DNA from 4 places in the Shewanella sp. 10N.286.52.C2 genome. Region 4 is predicted to be linked to each of the others. Evidence: predicted binding sites of a transcription regulator. Region 4 holds the regulator's gene; each other region holds the start of a gene.
The links. The regulator LexA, encoded in region 4, represses DNA repair genes until DNA is damaged. The targets are predictions, from matches to a motif close to TACTGTATNNNNATACAGTA.

Region 1 (3,612 bases), on a different contig from region 4:
CATCAAGGCTACTTTCCCACAGCGCAGTCATATCCGGTGTGGTGGCTGTTTCTGGTAATGAATGGATCAAGCCAACGCCAACTGGGGTGGCAATGATTGATTTACCCTGCCTTAATAAGTAACCGCGATTAAACAGTAATTCAATAATGCCTGCTCGGGTTGCCTCGGTGCCCAAGCCATCGGTGTCTTTTAGGATCTTCTTCACTTCAGGGTTAGTGACATAGCGATTGATACCCGTCATGGCGCCAAGCAGGGTCGCATCTGTAAAATGTTTTGGCGCTTGAGTGGTTTTTTCAAGCAATTCGCCACGCTCACAATGGAGTTGTTGACCTTTTTTCAGTGGCGGCAAAGTCGCTAAATTTTCATCATCACTGCCATCTGCATTATCTTTACCCTGCATTTTCGCAAATAAACATTTCCAACCTAATGACAGTTCTTGCTTAGCTTTAGTGGTGAATAAGCCACCCGCAATGGTCACTTCAACTTGGGTTTCATCATAAATATAGGCGGGGTAAAACTGGGCTAAATACTGCCGTGCAATATGAGAATATAACTGCGACTCTTTGGCTGATAAGTTTGCCAAATTAGTGGTTTTTTCAGTGGGAATTATCGCGTGGTGAGCATCAACTTTACTGTCATTCCAGGCTTTGGACTTAAGCTTGGCATTAGGTTTATCTGCTTTAGCGGTTAAACCGGCATCATTACTTAATACTGCGCGAATAACTTGGGGGGCAAGGCCATGTTGCTCAGCAGGTAAATAGCGACTATCTGAGCGCGGATACGTAATTAATTTATGCCTTTCATATAGACTCTGACAGGTATCAAGCACCTCTTTAGCGCTCATGCCAAAACGTTTGGCGGCATCGATTTGCAGGCTGGATAAACTATAAGGCAATGGGGGGTTCTGACGCTTATTTTTTGATTCAAGTTTGGTCACTTCAGCTGGCTTGTTAGTTATCCGCCCCACCACATTTTCTGCTAAGCCTTTGGCGAGCACTCGCCCCTCTTCATCCATATATGGCTGACATGCTTCACTGGGTTTCCACTTAGCCGAAAAGCCTTCTTGGTTATCGGTCAGTAAATGCGCCAATACTTCATAAAAAGCTTTGGGCTGAAAATTGGCAATGTCTTCATCTCGCCTTACCACTAACCCCAGTACCGGGGTTTGCACGCGACCAACAGACAATACTCCCTGATAACCTACTTTTTTGCCTTGAATGGTATAAGCGCGGGTCATATTCATGCCATATAGCCAATCTGCGCGGCTGCGGGCTAAGGCTGAGGTAGATAAGGGGACAAACTCTTTATTAGTGCGCAATTGCCCTAAGGCGCGTTTTACCGCCGAAGGGTTAAGATCGCTAATAAGTAAACGCTGGGTTTGAGCAATCTTGTCGGCCTTTACACCTGCATAGGAAATGACTTCATCCACCAGCAGCTGCCCTTCTCTATCAGGATCGCCAGCATTAACTAAACTCGATGCTTGTTTGATGAGCTTTTTTAAGATGCTCAACTGTGAGCGGGTATTAGTTTTAGGTTTTAACTGCCATTTACTCGGAACTATGGGTAAATGGGCTAATTGCCATGATTTAAAAGCGGGATCATAGACATCAGGTTCTGCTTGCTCTAACAAATGCCCTATACACCAAGACACGCAATCCCCATTGGCGCTCATGATAAAACCATCACCTTTTTTATGAGGCTTTGGTAATACATCGGCAATAGCACGGCCTAGACTGGGTTTTTCAGCAATATAGAGCATCATAGATTTATTAGACTTTTAAAACACTGTATGAAATTACAGTGTAATTTAGCGAATAGCAAAAATAAGTGCAACTGTTAATGCAATGGCAGGTTTCTTAGAATGATGAGCTGCTACTCAAAACACTAGGCCAAAGCATTAAAAACCACGCTTATAAGGCGCTAAATTTAACCAAAAACAATTAATACAAATTTACTTTAAATTGTGATCTTAATGCAAAAACACATCGGGATATTAAGTTTAATTTCAGAATTACCCGCTAGGCGATATATATTCAAATCACTGAATATAAACAATTAAACTAGTAATAACCCTAGTTTGTGACCTAGTCAACAGTTGCCAAGCAATCTTTACATTACCCTCCAATTACCCATTAAGAGGTAAGAAAAACATTTTGGAGTATGAGATGAAATTAATGAGCAAATGTCGTGTTGCTTTACTTGTGGCTACTGCACTGGGGATGAGTGCTTGTAATGATGGTAAAGATGGAAACGATGGCCTACCTGGCGAGCCAGGTGCACCTTGGGTGCCACCAGTAGTGACCACATCAGCAGTAGCAAAAGTCATGGAATGGCAATATGCCGAGGGTGTCGTGAATGTTGAATTTTCGGTGGAGAACCAAGATGGGGTTCCAGTAGAAGATTTAGATAAAGTCCAGTTAATGTCAACCATCAAAAATGAAGCAGGTTTACTTGCTGACACTGTTGATGTGACTTGGGTTGCGGGTGATGATAACGCACCGGGTACGCTAACTCACGCTGGTGAGGGTATTTATAACCTTTCTATGCCACATGAAGCTGCGACATCTGAATCAATTGGTACTGGCTATATTCGACCAGGTAATGGCGAAAATGGTATGCCACGTACTAAACGCGTGATGTTTACCAAAAACGATTCTTATGCACAAGTTAGCACCACTGACGATGCTAAATGTGTCGCCTGTCACGGTGAATTTGAAGATGCTACTGGCAACGCAACTTGGGGTTGGCATCAACATCACCATGCAATCGACAATGACCAAGAAGTTATTATTGTTGAAGCATGTCTAGTTTGTCACACTCAAACTGAACAAAAAGATGGCGGCTGGGCTGAAAACACCATGGCAATGCTGGGTCATGGTTATAAATATGACGATGATGGTGTGATACAGGCTTCTGGCCATGCTAAATTAAGTGATAGTTATTCAATGGATAAATACCGTTGTTCAACTTGTCACGTTGACGATGTGGTATTTACAGCATCTCTCAATGGCTGTGCAACCTGTCATGCTAATTTACAAGATGCAGATAAAGATTTAGCTGTTAATCACAGTAACTTTACCGATCTTGATTGTGCAACCTGTCACAATTCGTTCCAACATGAACATGAAAACGGTGCAAATCGTGATGAAGCATTAAACCGTTATAACTTTGAAATTATATCTGTTGTTCGTAGCGAAGATAAAGCGACCATCGAAGTAACAACTAAAGCCACTGACAGTGAAGGTAAAGTTGTTGACATTAACGCACTCACTGACGCTAGCCCTAATGGTTGGGCAACTGTGATGAGAAACGGCGAAGCGATGCTTCCTGGTCGCGATGAAGGTCATGTTGCTCGAGCAAAAACAGCGCCTATTGCTGGTGAAAACGGTGAAGTAACCTATATCATTACCCATGCATTACCTTATGTTGAAGGTGAAGTATTAGCCGGTGGTGTAGATGGTCGTATTAGCTATACTCACCGTTGGGGATACCCTGCTAATGCCCCTATCTCGGTATCGAACATCAAAGACAAAGACGTCCGTCGTACTAGCTCTGATGGCATGAAGTGTCTAACTTGTCACACTGAGGGCTTGGATGGACATGGTTCTGCTC
Region 2 (3,612 bases), on a different contig from region 4:
ATAAAGGCGTTAATTCCGAGGGAAATTTTTCCGATATCGTCATCATTTTTGACTTCCAAACGACGGGTTAAATCACCATTACCTTGAGATAAGCCAGTGACTAAGTCACGTAGTTCATTAATCGGTTGATAGAGCTTATTCAGTAGTATTAATAACGCCACAACAGATAAGCCAAGTACCAATAATATGATGCCGCTGAGTTTTATTGTGGCATTAACAAGCGGTGCGAAAGCTGTTGCTTCATCGAGGGTGACAATCACATACCATTGGTTGTTATCAATTAAAGGGATTTTTTGACTAGCAATAATCGTGCTAACGTCATTTATATCACTGAGCGCCCATGAGCTATCCTGACCGAGAATACTTTGATAGATCTCGCTTAGTTGGCTATTGCTGCTGATATTGTCTTTTTGATTAGTTAAGGCTGAATTAGAGGCTAACACTAAGCCATTTTTATCAATAATAAAGCCAGTGGCACCTTCAATATCTGCTAATGCTTGTAGTTGCAGTTGCAAGTAGTCAAAACGTAAATCCGCCATGATGATCCCGCCATCAATTGGGTGCATAACCCCGACCATAGGTATACCGTCTGTACGGGTAAAAAACACTTCGCTGAGGGACAAGGTATTTTTTTGTTTGCCGTTTTGGTACCAAGGACGAGTGCGGGGATCATATTTATCGACTACACCGACGCCATCAGGAAAAGACTCTGAAGCAATAGAGGCAAAGGATTGGCCATCATCAAACCCCATAATGACTTTAGAGACGCCACCTAATTTGGCTGTGTATTGAGTCATGGCGACATGGCCGGCATCCACATTGTTATGACGGTATAGACTCGCGAGTTCAGTTACCGCGGAAGTGGTGCGATTAAATGAGTTTTCTATTTCACTGACTTTGGTTTTTATTTGGTGGTGGATGTCGGTTGTCAGCTTGTCTGTTATTTGTTGTTTTAATAATTGGTGAGTGACCAGCCCGCTAATGATCAAGGCGAAAGCTAATAGAATTGTTAACGCAAATAGTAAACTCGCTTTAAAGCCAAACTTGTTCATAACTCACCTAATTGTATTATTATTTTTGTTTGATTGTACCTGCTTATAAATCAAAATATACCCTAAGATCATAAAAAAGTTAGTGATTTGTATCATGCAATGTTGATTTTGTTTTTGTGTCGTCTGATGTTTAGTGTTCTTGCTGTTATTTATTTGTATTGCAAATTAGCGCTATTTTGTAATTTGAAGCTTTCAACGCGACTTGTGATAAAGGTTTAATTTGAACACTGTTTTTATATACAGTATCATGATGTCATTCAGTGACTTCTTTATGAAAACGCCATGCGTAAAATTATCCACATTGATATGGATTGCTATTATGCCGCAGTTGAAATGCGTGATTTTCCACAATTGCGTGGTAAACCTATTGCTGTAGGTGGGCGCAGCGATCGCCGTGGTGTTATCAGTACCTGTAGTTATGAGGCGCGTAAATATGGCGTTCGTTCTGCTATGTCGAGTTATCAGGCATTAAAACTCTGCCCAGATTTGATATTGGTGCCAGGCAGGATGGAGGTTTACAAAGCGGTTTCGCTGCAAATCCGTGAAATATTCCATCGTTATACAGAATTAGTTGAGCCGTTATCATTGGACGAGGCGTATCTTGATGTTACTGATTGTGATGCATGTAAAGGTAGCGCCACCTTAATTGCTGAGCAGATCAGAGCTGAAATCTTTACGGTAACCGGGCTTACCGCTTCCGCGGGAGTCGCACCGATTAAGTTTTTAGCTAAAATAGCTTCTGACTTAAATAAGCCTAATGGTCAATATGTGATCACGCCTGCTGAGATCCCTTCGTTTATAAAATCATTATCCTTAAGTAAAATCCCTGGGGTGGGAAAAGTAACCTCGGCTAAGCTTGCAGCGCTCGGGCTTGAAACCTGTGAAGACGTGCAGCGCTACCCGAGTGACAAGCTCATCAGCGGTTTTGGTAAATTTGGCCGCGTGTTAATTGAGCGCACTCAAGGTATCGATACACGTCAAATAAGCCCAAATCGTATCAGAAAGTCGGTTGGGGTTGAGACCACCTTAGCCCAAGATATTTTTACTATAGAGCAATGCAGCAATGTCATGCCGCAGTTAATCCAAGAGCTTATTAGCCGGGTGCATCGCAGTGCTAAAGACCGGCAAATTCATAAACAGGTAGTAAAACTTAAATTTAACGATTTCAAGCAAACTACCATTGAGCATCGCAGTGATGAAATGTCGCTTAACTTATTCCAGACATTGTTAACTCAAGCACTAGAGCGGGCCAATGGCCGAGGTATAAGATTAATCGGTGTCAGTGTTGGTTTAGCTGATAATAGCCAGCCAGAAGTGGTTACAGATGATAATAGCGAGCAATTAGATTTGCAGTTCTAGTGATTATCGCTAGAAACAAAAAGGCTGCCTTTTCTTATATCAAGAATAGAGCAGCCTTTTTATTAAGCGCGTAATTTAATAGAGAGTTAAAGCTCAGCCTTTTGCTGGAATACGCTCTAGTACCGCAAGCAGTAGTTCCCAATATTGGCCAACAGTGGTGATGTTCACCATTTCGTCAGGGCTATGTGGGAAACGAATGGTTGGGCCAATAGAGACCATATCCATGGTTGGGTATGGTTCTTTAAATAGTCCACATTCAAGACCGGCATGGATAACCATAATCGTCGGGTCTTTCTTATAAATATCATTATACGTTTCACGGACAATGGCCATCACTGGTGAGCTATTATCAGGCTTCCAACCAGGGTAAGCGCCTGATAGATCAATGCTAGCACCTGAAAGGTTTGCTAATGCCGTTAATTGCGTTTCAATTTGCACTCGGCCTGAGTCAATCAATGAGCGGATAAGACATAGCACTTCAACAGATTCGTTGTCAGTGTTAATCACTCCGACGTTAAGCGATGTTTCAGTCACACCTTCAACTTCATCGCTCATACGCATTACGCCGTTAGGGCAGGCGTGCAGTAAATCGATTAAGGTATTTTGCGCATCTTCACTCATGACTTTTGCTGGAGCGTCAATGGCTGCAAGTGTTAGCAACATGTCAGGGTCAGCAATTGCCAGCTCTTCACGAACAATCGCTTGATATTGAGCAATGGCTTGCTCAAGCTTGGCTTTATTTTCGCTTGGCAGCATAAAGTTGATGCTAGCTTCACGGGGGATAGCATTACGTAAAGAGCCGCCAGTGAAGTTAACTAATTCAATTTGTAAATCATCACCATAACTAAATAAGAAACGGGCTAATAATTTATTGGCATTGCCGCGACCTAAATGAATGTTGACGCCTGAATGGCCGCCCTTTAAACCTGAAAGGGTTAAGCTAAAGCTGGCATTGCTTTGCTCAGGTGCTTGCCATGACATAGGAACGCTTAGCTGTGCATCAACACCGCCAGCGCAACCCATGTAGATTTCGCCTTCTTGCTCTGAGTCAGTATTAATTAAAATATCAGCATCAAGGTAACCTGCTTCAAGGCCGAAAGCGCCAGTCATGCCCGCTTCTTCATCAATGGTAAGCAGCACTTCTAATGGACCATGTTTAATGTCGTCAGCGCCAAGAATTGCTAACGCTGAAGCCATACCA
Region 3 (3,612 bases), on a different contig from region 4:
AAAGTAAAATAGGGGCTCGGCAATAAACTGAAAATCAAATGCGGAAAAATCTAACACAGGCAAGCACAATCCAAGAAAATTAAGGATGCGTATTGTCGTTTTTTTCAGCAATAACACAATGGCTAAAATCGCATAATAGCCTCGCTCATGTGATTAGATATAAAACTGTGAACTGGAGAGTGTTTTTTGAACAGCTAGAGTTGACTAAGTTGTATTTTTGTTGAGCTTTAGATCGATTAATGTACTGCTTGGGTTTGATATTAGTTGTCCATTTTACGCTAATTTAAAGCCACAACTAAACCTGAACCAAGTCAGAATAAAAACCAGCACACGCAAATCAATTTATCACCAATTTAGCCACAGTGGATTTGCGGAATATCTTGCCAACAGCTGGTGTATTGCGGGGTTAATAGCTCACGGCGCATATGCCATTTACCTCCAATACCTTGGGCGGCGACAAATATTGCATCACTACCGTAGCGTTGATTTAACTTATCAAAAACCTGCATCAAGGCAGGATCTTTTACTGGGGCAAACAAGTCTGTTTGCAAATGTTTGACCGGTGATAAATCTAACAATCCAATCCCGATTTTATAGTAGCGAGTATTGGGGTTATAAAGCTTACGGGCAATTTCTGCTGCGTAACTGATGATTTCACGGTTGTCATTAGTTGGATATGCACAGCGGTAATGATATTTAAAGCCATTAGGCTGTTCATCATAAGGGGAGTTACTGGCAAAGATCAGTATGGTGCTAGCCACAGAGCCTTGCTTTCTGGCTTTGGCTGCCGCGATACCAGCATGCTTACTGAGCGCCTGTAATAATGAGTCTATATCGCTAATACGTTCACCGACACTACGAGTTGAAAAGATCTGCTGTTTATCTGCTCTGGCGCTATCCCAGCCTTTACAAGCCTCGCCATTGAGCTCTCTGACTGTACGCTCGATTTCAATACTAAATTGGCTACGAGCAATGCCTGGTTGTAATTTAGCCAGATCCAGTGCGGTGGTGATCCCCATGGCATGTAATTTGTTACCGATCCGCGAACCGATCCCCCACACATCGGTGACTTTCATTGTCGCTAAAATGGCATTTCTTTGCTCAATGGATTGGATATAACATACCCCGTTATAGCCCTGGAGCTTTTTAGCGGCATGATTGGCCACTTTGGCAAGGGTTAAGGTGGCAGCAATACCGACACACACAGGTAAACGGGTTTCTTTCCATACCGCGCGGCGGATCATAGCGGCATGGCTTAATAAACACGGGATCGCAGGGTAACAATGTTTAAATGACAGAAATGACTCATCAATAGAGTAAATATGTTGCTCAGGTGCAAAGCGGCCAATCACTTCCATCATAGAGTGAGACAAAGAGGCATAAAGCTCATAATTGGAGGAAAGCGCAATCACGCCTGCTTTTTCACAAAAATCGCGCACTTCAAAGTAAGGACCAAATTTACCCACTCCTAATGCTTTTGCCTGGCGGTTAGCCGCCACAATGCAACCATCGTTATTGGACAGCACCACGATAGGACGGCCACGCCACTCTGGGCGAAACACTTGCTCGGCGCTGCAATAAAAAGAGTTGGCATCAACGAGTGCATACATAATTTAACTGTCCGTTAGTCGTTAGTTTAATCCGCTAACATTAGTTATTAACTAATATAGGGCTTTGGCGATGACAACGGATTGAACGGATCACCACGCCTTCAACACTGAAGTTGTCATACTCTTGTATCGTAACACTCTGGTGAAGATCATTTGCCGATAATAATAATCGCCGCTTGATATCAATGAGCTTACAGACAAAGTTGCCGTTATAGTTTGCCACTATCACATCATGGTTTTCGACACTGACATGGCGATCCACAATGAGAATATCCTTATCAAAAATGCCGATTTTCTCCATAGAGTCGCCGCTAGCTTGGCCAATAAAAGTGGCACTGGGATGTTCAATCAATAGCTCATCTAAACTTAATGGCAGTTGCCGATATTCAGCAGCAGGACTTTCAAAACCAGTAATACCGGCACAAGCAAAAATAGGAATAACCTTCATAACAATCGACACCCAACAGTACTGTATGTTTATACAGTATTATAGCTGTCCCCGTAAAATTGGCAATAAATTCCGTAAGGTTGTCGAATAAGCGTGCGAATTGTTGGTTATTTAATCTGTTATGGGTCATTGAGGGAATGCTTTGCTGAGTGAGCTGAACTAAACAGCATTGCTAAGTACTAAATTATGAGCAAGGTAAGCGTGAGTGTTTAAGATTGAGTGGCGACTATTATCGAGCTGCTGTCGAACCATTAGCCGAAAATAACCTAATAAGCATTCTTTAAGGAAAAACGTTAAAAGTTAATTGTTTGTTCAGCTTACGTTTAGCTTACGTAGGTAAAATAGAGGCAAGTTTAAAGCTTATTATCAGTATCAGAATTCAGTTGTTCATCAACGGGAGTAAACATAATGAAAAAAGTATTTATCATTTCAATGTTAGCAATATTATCTTTTGGCGCGAGCGCTAGCCCATCGACTCAAAAGCCCGTTGTCATTCAAATTCAGGATTCATTCACGCAAATCAATAGTGCTTTAAGCTGCTCAATTATATATGCCCACACTCCGATGACTTCACAGGCCGATTATTATAAAGGAGTGGTCTACGAACGCTATTCAGATCTTGTTGAACAACTCGTGTTATCAGGCCAGTCAGAAGAGGGCGCAAGACAAACAGCGATTGAAAAAATTGTCATGCAAACACAAACCATTGAACAACAAATCAATGATACTAAAAGCGGTGGAAAAACAGAGTTAAAACAACTGCTGCAACAAACGGCTAAAAAGAATGATTGTGTCCACTACGCAAATAATTAAGATGTACGGTCATAATTAAGATGTACAGGCATAGTTAATATTCATAAAGCGATTAATATTTACCACGAATAAAGCAGACATTTTACCGTGGCAAGAACTTCTAGTTCTGAACAGAGTAGTGGTCTGCTAAACTGCCTTTGTCATTTCTAATCAATTAAAATTTTTTATGCAAAGTAAGCCACTTCGTCAAGCCAAAACAATCGAGAATGTTTTCAACAGTGCCTATTGGCACCTTGGTCAGCAAGATTTTACTATCAATGAAATTCGCACCAAGCTTGAGCGTAAAACCGATAACCAGCAATGGATTGACACTGTTCTCGCTAGACTCATTGAAAGTGGCTATTTGAAAAATGATTTTGATTTTGCCGTTCGCTATTGCGAACTGGCCTTTAGTCATGAGACGGGTAAAGGCGCTATCAAACGTAAATTACAATTAAGAGGCGTATCAGTTGCTGAAATTGATACCGCAATTGAACAAGTCATGCATGAGCAAAATGTCGATTCATTTGAAATGGCGACAGCACGATTGCAAAACAAATTTGAACACTTTCATGGCACTAATAAAGAAAAAGTTTATTCACAGATGACCACCAAAGGGTTTTCTCGCGCTGAAATTGATTACGCACTATCACAACACCCTCAAGTTGACACCCTGCGCAGTAAATTAGCCATAAAAGCAGACAAGGCTGACCTGAAGTCTGAAATTATCAAGTTGTATAATAAAGGCAAAGGCAAAACGCT
Region 4 (3,612 bases):
TAGATAATAAACTGAAAAACTCGACATCTTCATTGAAATAGCTGTAATGCCATTTCCATTGAGAGCCCGTCACTTTGACTGTCAGTTCAGCATCGCTGGGATCTTCCATAGCAATCAGCGTTTTTGTTGCTGGGATTGCCATGCCAATTAGGATTAGAAATGGCAATACTGTCCAAGCTATTTCAACCTTGGTACTGTCATGAAAGTCGGCTGCAACTGCACCCTTAGATTTTCTGTGATAGATCATGGAATAAATCATGATCCCAAAGACCACGACACCAATGGCGCAACAGATATACAAAATAATCATATGCAGGTCGTAAACCTGGCCACTGATCTCTGTTACACCTTGAGTCATGTTTAAGGGCATCTCTGCCGCTGTGAGTGGGGTTGCAAGCAACGCCACCATTAATCCGTACAACAATCGCTTCACAAGACTACTCCTCTGCTAATTGCGAATTGCAATTACAAAGAAAAGCCACACAGTAATACTCTGCTCTATGCAAACTTTTCATACCCGAAAAAGTTTGATCATTTCAAAGTACACGGTGGCTTTGAGCTTGAAAACTCAATTATGTTATTACGTTACGGTGCCACACTTGTACCTAATACTGAACTTATCAATTATATTTGACGCTTTACATTCAAGGCTTTCTATACCGCACGGTACCAGCTCAATCTTTTAATAGCGTTTGTATCTTTTTGACATTTATTCTCGGCAGTACGATAAATTGTTACTACCTTGTTAACTACATTACTTGGAGATTAAATATTGATCAAGATCACTTTATCATCTAATTTGCTGAAAAAAGTGCAAAAAAAAGCCCCTCAGCGTAGTGAAGGGCTTTTTTAGTCATATTTTACTAGTGAAACGAGGTAAGGTTTACCCGAGTCGGTACTGCTAAAGTTTGCGTTAATGGGTCGCCTTCAGGTAAGTGAGTATTTACATCTTCAATGATAATCCCTTGGGCTAAGGCATTTTTGGCAACCAATTGAATGCGGCGATTGTCGCGGGCATCTAATGGTGGTGTCCAAGTAATTACTGCACTTGAAGTACCGTTAGTGAGCGCTTTTTCCATCGCCCACAGGGTTTCGACTTCATCTTTGGTGTGAACTAACAATACTCTGTCCATACGAACATTGGCATTAGCAAGAATTTGCTTATAACCGATATGCGGCGGATTAATCAGTACAATCCAACGGCCTTGCTGACTTAAAATGGCTAACTGACTGCATAATTGAGTCAATTCAGTTAAGCCTTGGTTTTGGGTGCGCTTGGTTTCAATCCCTTGTTTAGTGGGTAAGGGATCAGATGCCATATCTACCCATAATCCAGGGTGACGCGGTGCATTGCCTATTAATGTGTTCATAACCAACCTCCATTACGAATAACGCCAACAGCAAGCCCTTCAATCGTTAGGTTTTGGCAACTTAAATCAACTTTAATCGGCTCATATTCTGCATTTTCAGCATGTAAATAAATAATATTGCCTTTCTTTTCAAATCTTTTCACGGTTACATCGTCTTCAAGACGTGCCACTACAACTTGACCATTGGTGGCAGTTTGCATTTTATGCACTGCTAATAAGTCGCCCTCTAAAATACCAATGTCTTTCATACTGTCGCCTCGAACGCGTAGTAAGAAATTAGCATTGGGCTTAAACATTTCTGGGTCAACTTGGAAATACTGTTCAACATGCTCTTGAGCAAGGATAGGTTCACCTGCAGCAACTTGGCCGATAAGTGGTAAGCCTGCTTCAACTTCCTCCTCCACCTGCACCATGCGGATCCCGCGAGAGGTACCAGGAATAATTTCAATACAGCCTTTTTTTGCCAGTGCTTTTAAGTGTTCTTCAGCGGCATTGGCGCTTTTGAAGCCTAATCGAGTTGCAATTTCTGCACGAGTTGGCGGCATACCTGTTTCGGCGATATTACATTTAATTAGCTCTAATATTTCAGCTTGGCGTGGCGTTAAAGGTCTCATATTGATTCCTGTTTTTTTATACAGTGACTGTCATTATATACAGTATCGGTGGTCGCGCAAGTATTAACCAAATTAATTTAACTATTATCATCTAATTCTTGTTGGCTATATATGGGGGCACGGTTAAGTATCTGTAATTTAATTATTTAGTTAATGAAGGTAAGTCAGCTTTTTAAACCGATGAAATTGGCTATTTCTCACATCGTTTGTTTAAACAGTATATTTATACAGTAGTGTTGATTGAAAATAGGTTGGTTGTTATTCGGATATGGCTATTTTTACTGAACAAATATTCTCTGTATAGACCCTTGTTAGTGAAACTGAACCATTATCTGGTATTCTATGGCCAATTAATTGATGTTGAATATGCGAACACTCATGTTAAAACCTGACTCAATCATAGCAAAATCATTACGTTGGATTCAAAAACTGATGGTGCACACGGTTGTTGTGCCTGAAGATCCCTTTGCCGATCTGAACTTAGACCCAGATAAACCAGTGGTCTATGTGATGAAGACAGAATCACTCAGTGATATTGCGGCATTAAATGAAGTGACCGCCAAATATGGCTTACCGAGCCCTTATGAGCGACTAGACGTTGATGGCTTAAATACCCCTAGAATTGTGTGTATTGAAGGTCGTAAGCCTCTATTTGGCAAGCGTTTAAGTGGCGAAAAATTTGTTGATAACTTCACCAGCTTATTAGCCTTACATAAAAAAAATGATCAACTTGATATTCAATTGGTGCCAGTGAGTCTGTATTGGGGACGTATCCCTGGTAAAGAAGATGACACCATGACCGCAGCCGTATTTGAGCGTGAAAACCCGACCTGGTTACGTAAATGGTTGATGATTTTGTTCTTAGGTCGCCATAGCTTTATTCAATTCTCAAATGCTATGTCGCTACGTTATATGGCTGATGAACACGGCACTGATGTCAGTATTGCGCATAAACTTATCCGTGTGGCGCGAGTGCACTTTAGACGCCAACGTAAAGTGATGACAGGCCCACAACTGCCAAATCGTCAGGCAATGTTCAACTCATTATTAAAGTCTGATGCCATTGCTCAAGCGATAAAAGAAGAAGCGCTTAATAAAAAAATTCCTGAAGACAAAGCCCGCGAAAAAGCGATTCAGTATTTAGATGAAATTGCAGCGGATTACTCAGACAGCTTAGTGCGTATTGCTGAGCGCTTTCTTACTTGGTTGTGGAATAAGTTATACAGCGGTATTAGCATTAAAAGCGCTGAAAAAGTGCGTAAGCTGCATCATGATGGTCATGAAATTGTCTATGTGCCTTGCCATCGTAGCCACATGGATTACCTACTGCTGTCGTATATTTTGTATTACCAAGGCATGGTGCCGCCGCATATTGCCGCCGGTATTAATTTAAACTTTTGGCCAGCAGGCCCTATGTTCCGCCGTGGTGGTGCTTTCTTTATTCGTCGTAGCTTTAACGGTAATAAACTTTATACCGCAGTGTTTCGTGAGTATTTAGATCAGTTATTTGCTAAAGGCTATTCGGTTGAATACTTCACCGAAGGTGGTCGTTCTCGTACCGGTCGTTTATTAGCGCCTAAGACCGGCATGTTAGCGATGACAGTTAACTGTGTACTGCGGGGCATTGA

Region 1: BCU94_RS16160 (DNA topoisomerase III) is a predicted target of LexA. The motif match lies at 1,784-1,803, and genes of this name have one in related genera.
Region 2: dinB (DNA polymerase IV) is a predicted target of LexA. The motif match lies at 1,278-1,297, and genes of this name have one in related genera.
Region 3: BCU94_RS14855 (S24 family peptidase) is a predicted target of LexA. The motif match lies at 2,078-2,097, and genes of this name have one in related genera.

What each region holds. Positions count from the first base shown of each region.
Region 1 covers NZ_MCTV01000047.1:30,846-34,457, reverse strand. Annotated here, with positions in the region: gene BCU94_RS16160 (DNA topoisomerase III) at 1-1,762, opposite strand, end outside; gene BCU94_RS16155 (hypothetical protein) at 2,166-3,612, shown strand, end outside.
Region 2 covers NZ_MCTV01000068.1:22,423-26,034, forward strand. Annotated here, with positions in the region: gene BCU94_RS17930 (methyl-accepting chemotaxis protein) at 1-1,052, opposite strand, end outside; gene dinB (DNA polymerase IV) at 1,335-2,411, shown strand; gene BCU94_RS17940 (aminoacyl-histidine dipeptidase) at 2,505-3,612, opposite strand, start outside.
Region 3 covers NZ_MCTV01000039.1:232,655-236,266, reverse strand. Annotated here, with positions in the region: gene BCU94_RS14865 (YgjV family protein) at 1-57, opposite strand, end outside; gene BCU94_RS14860 (Y-family DNA polymerase) at 354-1,610, opposite strand; gene BCU94_RS14855 (S24 family peptidase) at 1,651-2,058, opposite strand; gene BCU94_RS14850 (hypothetical protein) at 2,467-2,871, shown strand; gene BCU94_RS14845 (RecX family transcriptional regulator) at 3,038-3,612, shown strand, end outside.
Region 4 covers NZ_MCTV01000088.1:8,835-12,446, forward strand. Annotated here, with positions in the region: gene coxB (cytochrome c oxidase subunit II) at 1-433, opposite strand, end outside; gene BCU94_RS19430 (SulA-like leucine-rich domain-containing protein) at 864-1,370, opposite strand; gene lexA (transcriptional repressor LexA) at 1,367-1,984, opposite strand; gene plsB (glycerol-3-phosphate 1-O-acyltransferase PlsB) at 2,363-3,612, shown strand, end outside.